Regions from separate parts of the Blautia sp. MCC283 genome, predicted to be linked through region 1. Evidence: predicted binding sites of a transcription regulator. Region 1 holds the regulator's gene; each other region holds the start of a gene.
What was found. Region 1 encodes HrcA, which represses chaperone genes, less so after heat shock. Its sites were predicted from a motif close to TGTTAGCACTCNNNNNNNNNGAGTGCTAACA; they were not measured.

Region 1 (3,290 bases):
TGCTTCGGTCCCTCAGCAGTTGCTGTGATGAACGGAAGGTTGATGTTTGTTGTTGTTGCGGAAGAAAGCTCTTTCTTAGCTTTCTCAGCTGCCTCTTTCAGTCTCTGAAGAGCCATCTTATCGTTGCTAAGATCTACGCCCTCAGTTCTCTTGAACTCGGAAAGCATGTAGTCTGTGATCTTCTTATCAAAGTCATCTCCACCAAGACGGTTGTTACCAGCTGTGGAAAGAACCTCGATAACGCCATCACCAATCTCGATAACAGATACATCGAATGTACCACCACCAAGGTCGTATACCATGATCTTCTGCTCTTTCTCATTGTCAAGACCATATGCAAGAGCTGCTGCTGTAGGCTCGTTGATGATACGTTTTACATCAAGACCTGCGATCTTACCTGCATCTTTGGTTGCCTGACGCTGAGCGTCGTTGAAGTAAGCCGGAACTGTGATAACAGCCTCTGTTACTTTCTCACCAAGATAAGCCTCTGCATCCTTTTTCAGTTTCTGAAGGATCATTGCGGAGATCTCCTGTGGAGAATATTTCTTGTCGTCGATAGTTACACGGTAATCAGTACCCATCTCTCTTTTGATTGAGGAGATTGTTCTGTCTGCGTTTGTAACTGCCTGACGTTTTGCAGGCTCACCTACCAGACGCTCTCCTGTCTTTGTGAATGCTACAACGGATGGTGTTGTTCTTGCGCCTTCTGTATTTGCGATAACTGTTGGCTGTCCACCTTCCATTACGGCTACACAGCTGTTTGTTGTACCTAAGTCAATACCAATAATCTTTCCCATGATTTTTTCCTCCTGTTTTATTCTGTATCTGTAAAATTACAACTTGTAATCAATCAGTTGGCAACTTTTACCATACTGTGGCGTACTACGAAATCCTTGTAGGTGTAACCCTTCTGGAATTCTTCCACCACGATGTTCTCTCCAACCTCTTCATCCTCCACATGCATCACTGCATTATGGAAATCCGGGTTGAATTCCTTTCCCACTGCTTCGATCGGCTTCACACCAAGCTCATCCAGTGTTGTGGTAAGCTGCTTGTAGATCATTTTCATTCCATCTGCAAAAGCATCGCCTTCCTGTGCCTGTGCAAGACCTCTTTCGAAGTTATCCACAACCGGCAGGATCTTTTCAACGATCTCTTTTGCTCCGATGATGTACATGCTGGATTTTTCTTTTTCCGTTCTTTTACGGAAATTATCAAATTCAGCCATGGTACGCTTCAGGCGATCGGTAAGTTCCTCCACCTTCTGCTCAGATTTATCTTTTTTCTTCTTTCCGAAGAAGGAAGTTTTTGATTTTTCTTCTTTTTTATCCTCTGAGGCAGCTTCTTCGCCTGGAGTATTGTTTTCTTCCTCCGGCAGATCTTCTCCCTCCGGTGTCAGGTTTTCTTCTTCCTGATCTCCGTCAGTTACGGGGATTTCCTTCTCCGCTTCCTGCTCTTCGGATGTTTTCTTTGTTTCCTCCGACACTTTTTTTCTACCGCCTTTCTAAGTTTTCTTCTTTTTCAAAACGTCATCCAGATGATTCTTCAGTTCCTTCAGACTGTCCACTACATTCTCATAATCCATTCGTTTGGGACCGATGATCCCGATGGTTCCGTACATTCCGTCTCCCAGTTCATATCTGGCAGTTACAATGCTACAGTCCTTCATGGTCTGGATCGGCATCTCATCACCGATGTAAACCTGGATTCCTGTATTCTCTCCATCTGACATCTGTTCTTTTACAAGATCGGCAAGTTCATGCTTCTCCTCAAATGCGGAGATCAGCTCCGTTGCCTTCTCTTTATCGGCAAGCTCCGGATACTTGAAGATGTTAGTTGCACCTGAAGTATAGATCTCCATATCTTCCTCTTCCACGTGAATGGTGGCTGCCACTGCATCCAAAACCGTTGCCACCACACTGCTGTGGCTGCCTGCCTGTTCCTTCAGTCTGGCGATCATCCCAAGGTTGATATCCTGGATCGGGATCCCATTGAGATTGGTGTTAAGAAGAAGATTCAGTTTCAGGATCGTCTGGTCGTCCATTTCCTCATCCAGATTGATGATCTGGTTCCGGACTGTGTTGTTGTCACTGACAACCACTGCCACAAGCTGAAGCTCGCTCATTCTCGACAGCTGGATGAACTTGATCTTGTTGCCGCTGTACTGCGGAACGGAAACCATGGTAGCATAGTTGGTATTGGAAGCAAGAACCTTCGCAACCTTCTTAAGCACCTTATCCATCTTATCTGTCTTCTCAATGATCAGATCTCGCAGCTCTGCAACCTCTGCTTCCTTCTCCTTCATCAGCTCATTGACGTAAAGTCTGTAGCCTTTATCTGAAGGAATCCTTCCTGCTGAGGTATGAGGCTGAACGATATAGCCCATATCTGTCAGGTCTGACATTTCATTTCGGATCGTTGCGGAACTGACATTGAGATCCGCATACTTGGAAATGGTCCTGGAACCAACCGGTTCTCCGGTCTCCATATAGGTCTTGATGATTGCTTTTAAGATTTTTTGCTTGCGCTCATTCAACACCTCTTCCATGAAGCCATCTCCTTTCCTTTTCATTCTTTCCTGACGGATGTTGATTCTTTTTTTATATCTGTTAGCACTCATTTTAGTGGAGTGCTAACATCTACAGTCTTTAAGATATCACCATGTAAAATATTTGTCAATATGTTTTGAAAAAAAGTTCTTATTTTTTCAAAACAAAAAAAGCATCAGTACGATGCTTTTTTGTAATACTGGTCTATGCATTTCTGTGCCACGGCAAAAAATTCCGCTTCTGTTTTCTGTCCCAGCACATATTTCTGAAATTCCGTACCCATAGCCGAAACAGCTTCTATGGAATCAGTGCACAGTGGTCTTGCCTTCAGCTTATAATCTTTCAGATATTGCCGGATCATTTCAATGCCATCCAGATCAAAATTCTTATCCTCGATCACATCCAGTCTTGCCGGACAGATTTTGGTCAGCTGTCCGTAATTTTTGCTGGCCTCATATCCGGACACATACTGAAGGAACTTCAGAGCTGCTTCTTTATGATCAGAATTTTTATTCAGTACATACTGCCAGGTTGCGATATTGGTCACCTTCTTGGCAAATTCCGGCAATAGTGCCATATGGATCTTATCTTTTCCATATACGCCTGCATTCTGAAAGGTCCTCAACGCACCGGTATACATGAACATACATCCATACTGGCCGTTTATAAATTTTTCATTCAGCTGATCATGCTGGTCGATCAGATTCTCCTCTGATATCATCCCTGTATCCAGCATTCGCT
Region 2 (3,290 bases), on a different contig from region 1:
CAACTTTTACTATCCAGCCCAAAACCGGCCTTTCTGCAGGAGAATACAGTGGCAAGATCAGAATTGTAGATAAAGATGGAAATATAGATGAGAACGTTTCGGTCTCCTTTACTGTAACGAAACCGGAACCGGTGTATGATCTTTCGGTCAAACCGGAAGAAGGTCTGAATTTCGGTACGGTGAACGAAGGTTATAAAGATCTTCCGGAAGCACAGACTGTAACAGTTACCAACACCGGTAACACAAAAATCACACTGCAGCAGCCAACCGGAAAAAATTATACCGTAGGAGCTCTTTCACAGACAGAGCTTGAGGCGGGAAAAAGTGCAACCTTTACAGTGCAGCCGAAGAAGGGTCTTTCCAAAGAAGAATATCTGGAAGACATTGTAATTTCCAACAGTGCAGATGTATCTGCTTATATTACTGCGTATTTCAGTGTTCGAAAAAATACTGATAACAGTGAGAAAGAGAATGATCTTACCGGAATCCGAAAACCATCATCGATCACAGATCTTCCAAATGGGACAGAGAAAACACAGAAAGCGCTGAAACTTCCGGAAACTGTGACGATCACAACAACAAAGGGAGAACAGAAAGCTTCTGTGAAATGGGATGTGAAAGGCTGTTCTTATGACCCTTCCTCTGTGGACAGACAGACATTCAATGTAAAAGGAACTGTTACACTCCCCGATGGTGTGAAAAATCCTGACAAGATCAGTACGGTGATTGCGGTAAGTATTACTGTAAATGCATATAAAGGTTCCGGGGTAAAGGAATCTGATAACAAGATCACGGGAATTGATCCCAATGGAAAATATGATACAAACACGAAAATCACTTTCACAGCGGTAGGCGCTGGTATGGATAACAGCAATCCGGTGAAGGGAGATACCCGTTTCCAGCCAAGGAGCTGGCAGATTACGGAAAAGCGTGACTGGGATTCGGAACCATATACAGCAACTTTCCGCGTAAGCAAACCAGGCGAGTATACACTGAAAGTCAATTTTGTGCAGCAGAGATATGACGGCTCCAGATGGACAGATACAGATGTCCAGTCTGAAAGCAAAGTTACATTTACTGTGTCACAGGCGGAGATCCTTACAGCAACACCAAGCCCTGCAGTTACGCAGTCCAGCCAGAAATCAGCGGTACAGACAGGAGACAGTACACCGATCATGACATTTGTGATCATCCTGATCGCTGCAGTTGTATGTATTGGAGGAATTCTTATATACCGCAGAAAGAAAAAATAAAAGCAGAATTATAAAAGATTCCCCTCGTGCATGAGAAATGTGTGAGGGGAATCTTTTTGCGTATGAAAAATTTATAGCCGACATTGTTACTAGCACTCGAAAATGGCGAGTGCTAAATTTTTCTTGACTTTTGCAAAAAGTCGTATTAGTATATATTTATTGAAAAAAACAACAGGTTTCCGGGTTTACCGGAACATAGGAAATAAAAAACAAAAGGAGAGTGACATACATGTCAGCAAAACATGGAAGTTTATCAATCAACAGTGAAAATATTTTTCCGATCATCAAGAAATGGTTATACTCCGATCATGACATTTTTGTAAGAGAAATGATCTCCAATGGATGTGACGCAATCACCAAACTGAGAAAACTGGAAGTTATGGGTGATTATACATTCCCGGATGGCTATAAACCGGCAGTAAATGTTATCGTAGATCCAGATCAGAAAACCCTGAAGTTTATTGATAATGGTATCGGTATGACTGCAGATGAGGTAGAGGAATATATTACACAGATCGCTTTTTCCGGTGCAACAGAATTTCTTGAGAAATATAAGGATAAGACAACAGATGATCAGATGATCGGTCATTTCGGACTTGGATTTTATTCCGCGTTTATGGTTGCGGATGAGGTACACATCGATACGCTTTCTTATAAAGAAGGATCTGCACCGGTTCACTGGACCTGTGACGGTGGTACAGAATATGAGATGACAGATGGAAACAAGACAGAACCAGGAACTGAGATCACACTTTTCCTTAATGAGGAGAGCCTGGAGTTTGCCAATGAGTACCGTATGCGTGAAGTAATCGAGAAGTACTGTTCTTTCATGCCGGTAAACATCTATCTTTCCAAAGCAAATGCAGAGCAGGAGTATGAGACTATCGATGAGGCAGATCTCCGTGAGGATGATGTAGTTGTTGAACATATCCACGAAGATGCCAAGACAGAGGAGAAAGAGAACGACAAAGGTGAAAAAGAAGTTGTAGAGGTATCTCCGGCAAAGGACAAAGTAAAGATCAACAAACGTCCGGTATCTTTAAGTGATACACAGCCGCTTTGGATGAAACATCCGAATGAGTGCACAGACGAAGAATATAAAGAGTTTTACCGTAAGGTATTTATGGATTACAAAGAGCCACTGTTCTGGATCCATCTGAACATGGATTATCCGTTTAACCTGAAAGGTATTCTGTATTTCCCGAAGATCAGAACAGAGTATGATTCCATTGAGGGAACAATTAAACTTTATAATAACCAGGTATTTATTGCAGACAATATCAAAGAGGTGATCCCGGAATTCCTTCTTCTCCTGAAAGGTGTGATCGACTGCCCGGATCTGCCACTGAATGTATCCCGTTCCGCACTGCAGAACGATGGTTTTGTAAAGAAAATCTCCGAGTACATTACCAAGAAAGTTGCGGATAAACTGACTGGAATGTGCAAGACAGACAGAGAATCTTATGAGAAATACTGGGATGATATCAGTCCGTTTATCAAATTTGGCTGCATCAAAGATGCGAAATTCGGCGAAAAGATGAACGACTATATCCTTTTCAAAAATCTGGATGGCAAATATCTTACTCTGAAAGATTGTATTGAGGAGAATAAGAAAGAAGAGAAGACAGAAGAGAAAACTTCCGAGGAATCCAAGAATGAGGAACCTGAGAAAACAGTGATTTATTACGTAACAGATGAGGTACAGCAGAGCCAGTACATCAATATGTTCCGTGAGGCCGGGAAAGATGCGGTAATCCTTAAACATGTGATCGATTCTCAGTTTATTTCTCATCTTGAGCAGCAGGATCAGAACGTACAGTTCAAGAGAATTGACGCAGATCTTACAGAAGAGCTTCGTGAGGATGGCGAGACAGATGAAGCAACGGTTAAAACTCTGACCGATGTATTCCGTAAAAATCTGGGTAAAGATAAACTGGAAGTAAAGGTAGAAAAGCTGAAAAATGAGGGAACAGCAGCGATGATCACTCTTCCGGAAGAGAGTCGCCGTATGCAGGATATGATGAAGATGTATAACAT
Region 3 (3,290 bases), on a different contig from region 1:
GTTATCGGAGCGGTAGGAGTGGTAGTCCGGGATGTCTCTGGCCTGGAAAATAGAGTGGACAGGGAGGGTGGCTACGCTGTCTACGCTGCTGTAGATGGCTGCGACACCGCGAATCTTGCCACCGTAATAGAGAATGCTTTCGATGGCACGGTTCAGTGTGGAACCGGTGGTAATGGAACCGTTGAGGATGAGGATGTTTTTACCATTGATCATCGGCTCATAGTTGTCGCGGAAGATCATCTGTCCGGTGCTGTTGAATTCCGGTGTGATGACGTAAATGGTCTGGTGAGCGTTCATGGAAAGTACACCGGCTTTGGTCAGTTCTTCAGCGAGATAGGCACCGATCACTTCAAGTCCGTCCATGCAGACGATGGTGTCTACCGGAATGGATGCTTCATAATTTGTTGCGAGAGTGGCTGCGATACGTTGCGCTTCAGCGCATCTGGATTTCATGGTGGTGAGGTCCAGATAATGCGTGATATGAGACTGAGAAGTTACGAAATGTCCCGGAATCATTTTCAGCTGAATGCGGCTGTCACTACGTGCATAGATTTTAATCATTTTGTCCTGATCCATAATAAAAACCTCCTGTCATGATCGTGTTTTACGTGGCTGTTCAGGAGTATTGTCCTGAAAGATTGCGAAACAGATTTAGTTAATGTGCATATTATACCATTAACTTCAAAAAAATGGAATAATGTACTGCAAAATATACAAAAAAATATTCTGAAATACTAATAACTTTGTTAAAAAATGCCCGATATTATGAATTTTTTGACAATGAGAATGCAGCGAAGTGGAATGCGAGTGGCTGGTGTTATGTATAAAAAGAGGAGGAGGGGAATCACTGTGGATTCCCCTCCTCCTGTGAAAGTGAGTCATTGTTATCCTTCAATAGATACATATTTGTCAGCTTCGATTTCTTCGGCTGCTTTTTTCGGAACGGAAAGTCTCAGAACACCATTCTCGAATTTAGCATGAACATCTTCGTTCTTTACGCCATTACCAACATAGAAGCTTCTGCTTGTGCTGCCTGCATAACGCTCACGGCGGATATAATTGCCTTTTTTATCTTCCTCATCTTTATCAAGGCCTTTGGCAGCGGAGATAGTAAGATAACCATCTTTCAGCTGTACCTGAACTTCATCTTTCTTAAATCCAGGAAGATCTACATCCAGTTCATAGCCTTTATCAGTCTCACGTACATCAGTTTTCATAATATTTTTGGCATGTTTGCCATAAAGAGGATTCTTGCCGCCAAAGAAGTTATCTCTGAAACCAAAATCATCCATCCAGTCATCAAATAAGTTTTCTCCAAATACACTCGGGAACATCATAAGTCATTTCTCCTTTCAAATTGAAACGCCGTTCCGGCGGATCGGATCAAGGGGATCCAGCTGTTGTCGGTCTTACCATTGCGGTTTATTCCGCTGTGGTGATGTCTTAGTTATCTGGAACATCCGGAAGCTCTTCTTTTTTTCTCTCTTCCTTTGTTCTGTATGTACTATAACACGTATTATTAGCACTGTCAAGCCTTGAGTGCTAATTTTTTGTGAAGAATTTGTGAACGGTAAAATGAAAAAGTAACTTCCACCCTTAGTCATATCAAAGACACGGATTGAACATTCTGCAATGTTATAGAAACTTTAAAGCATAGAAAAAAGAAAAAAAATCAATATAATAAGGCATATAGATGACATGCGTTGAAGAAAAATTTTAACCAAATCAAGTAAGTCCCCTGCGGGGTTGCGAAAAGCAATAAGCAGTGGGTGGGGACTTGCTTGTATCAGGAGGAGTGCAAGCTCCTCCTGATAAACTGCGGAGCAGTTATTTGGTGTAGAGCTACGTAGCAAAGCGGATTGCGAATATCCGCTTGACTATGTCATTTTGGATTGGACTGACAATAAAAGGATGTGCTGAATAGTTGGAAAAATGCAGGAGGAGAAAGAAATGAAGAAAAAATATGCAGATTTTAAACTGGGTGTACCGGATTATGTAACTGTGGAGACAGAAGATGAGAGACTGGTATGCCAGGGAGGACAGCCGACAGTAACGGCCGGTGCGACTACCGTGGAATTTCAGGATGCAGGTGAACATGAGGATATATTTGTCACCTCAGAGGATGCAGTGAGATGTGTAAAACTGAGATGGAATTACAAGATCCCAAAATCCGCCAGATTCCTGGGAGATGCCTGGGAACGTACCTATGGTGATGTGGAATGGCATGGAATGAGCGGTAATCGTTATCTGCCATGGTATTTTTTGGCGAAGCTTTCTGAGAAAGTCCTCTGCTTTGGTGTAAAGGTCCGCCCTTCCGCTATGTGCTGCTGGCAGGCAGATACAAAGGGAATCACATTATTTCTGGATGTTCGCTGCGGTAATACAGGAGTACAGTTGAAAGGAAGAAAGCTGCATGCCGCACAGATCGTCTGCATGGAATCAGAAGGAGCAGATACTTTTGAGACTGCACAGGAATTCTGTAAAAAAATGTGTACAGATCCGATTTTCCCGGAGTTCCCGGTATATGGAAGCAACAACTGGTACTATGCTTACGGCGACAGCTCTGAAGAGGAGATCTTAAGTGATACCGATTACATCCTGAAACTGACTGAAGGGGTAAAAAATCCTCCATTCATGGTTATTGATGACTGCTGGCAGGAGCATCACCGCCTGGACGAATACAACGGAGGACCATGGACAAAAGGTAACGCCAAGTTCCCGGATATGAAAGGCCTTGCAGACAAGCTGAAAGAAAAAGGTGTCCGCCCGGGAATCTGGGTACGTCTGCTTCTTAATGAGGATGAGAACATCCCGGATGAGTGGAGGATTTCCTATAATGACTGTCTCGACCCGTCCCATCCGGACGCACTGGCATATATCCGAAGAGATATCGAACGGATCTGCGACTGGGGATACACTCTGATCAAACATGATTTTTCAACTTTTGATCTTTTTGGAAAATGGGGATTTGAGGCAAATTTAAGAGATAATTCCATGGAGAAATGGCATTTCTACGACCAGACCAAAACCAGTGCAGAAATTGTAAAAATGCTTTATCAGGAAGTTTACGGTGCTTCCCGCAGTAATAACGCAGTGATCATCGGCTGCAATACTATCGGACACCTTGGCGCAGGTCTGATGCATCTGAACCGGACCGGTGATGATACCAGCGGACGTATCTGGGAGCGTACCAGAAGAATGGGTGTAAATACACTGGCATTCCGTCTCCCACAGCACAATGCTTTTTATCATATTGATGCAGACTGTGTAGGTATTTTCGGAATGATCCC

Region 2: a site for HrcA is predicted at 1,341-1,371, ahead of htpG (molecular chaperone HtpG). Genes of this name have one in related genera too.
Region 3: a site for HrcA is predicted at 1,518-1,548, ahead of GPK81_RS02310 (Hsp20/alpha crystallin family protein). Genes of this name have one in related genera too.

The regions. Positions count from the first base shown of each region.
Region 1 covers NZ_WQQB01000001.1:85,101-88,390, reverse strand. Annotated here, with positions in the region: gene dnaK (molecular chaperone DnaK) at 1-797, opposite strand, end outside; gene grpE (nucleotide exchange factor GrpE) at 851-1,486, opposite strand; gene hrcA (heat-inducible transcriptional repressor HrcA) at 1,505-2,548, opposite strand; gene GPK81_RS00370 (ABC transporter substrate-binding protein) at 2,725-3,290, opposite strand, start outside.
Region 2 covers NZ_WQQB01000032.1:31,718-35,007, reverse strand. Annotated here, with positions in the region: gene GPK81_RS11215 (choice-of-anchor D domain-containing protein) at 1-1,253, shown strand, start outside; gene htpG (molecular chaperone HtpG) at 1,483-3,290, shown strand, end outside.
Region 3 covers NZ_WQQB01000008.1:36,691-39,980, forward strand. Annotated here, with positions in the region: gene GPK81_RS02305 (phosphoribosyltransferase) at 1-576, opposite strand, end outside; gene GPK81_RS02310 (Hsp20/alpha crystallin family protein) at 885-1,337, opposite strand; gene GPK81_RS02315 (glycoside hydrolase family 36 protein) at 1,951-3,290, shown strand, end outside.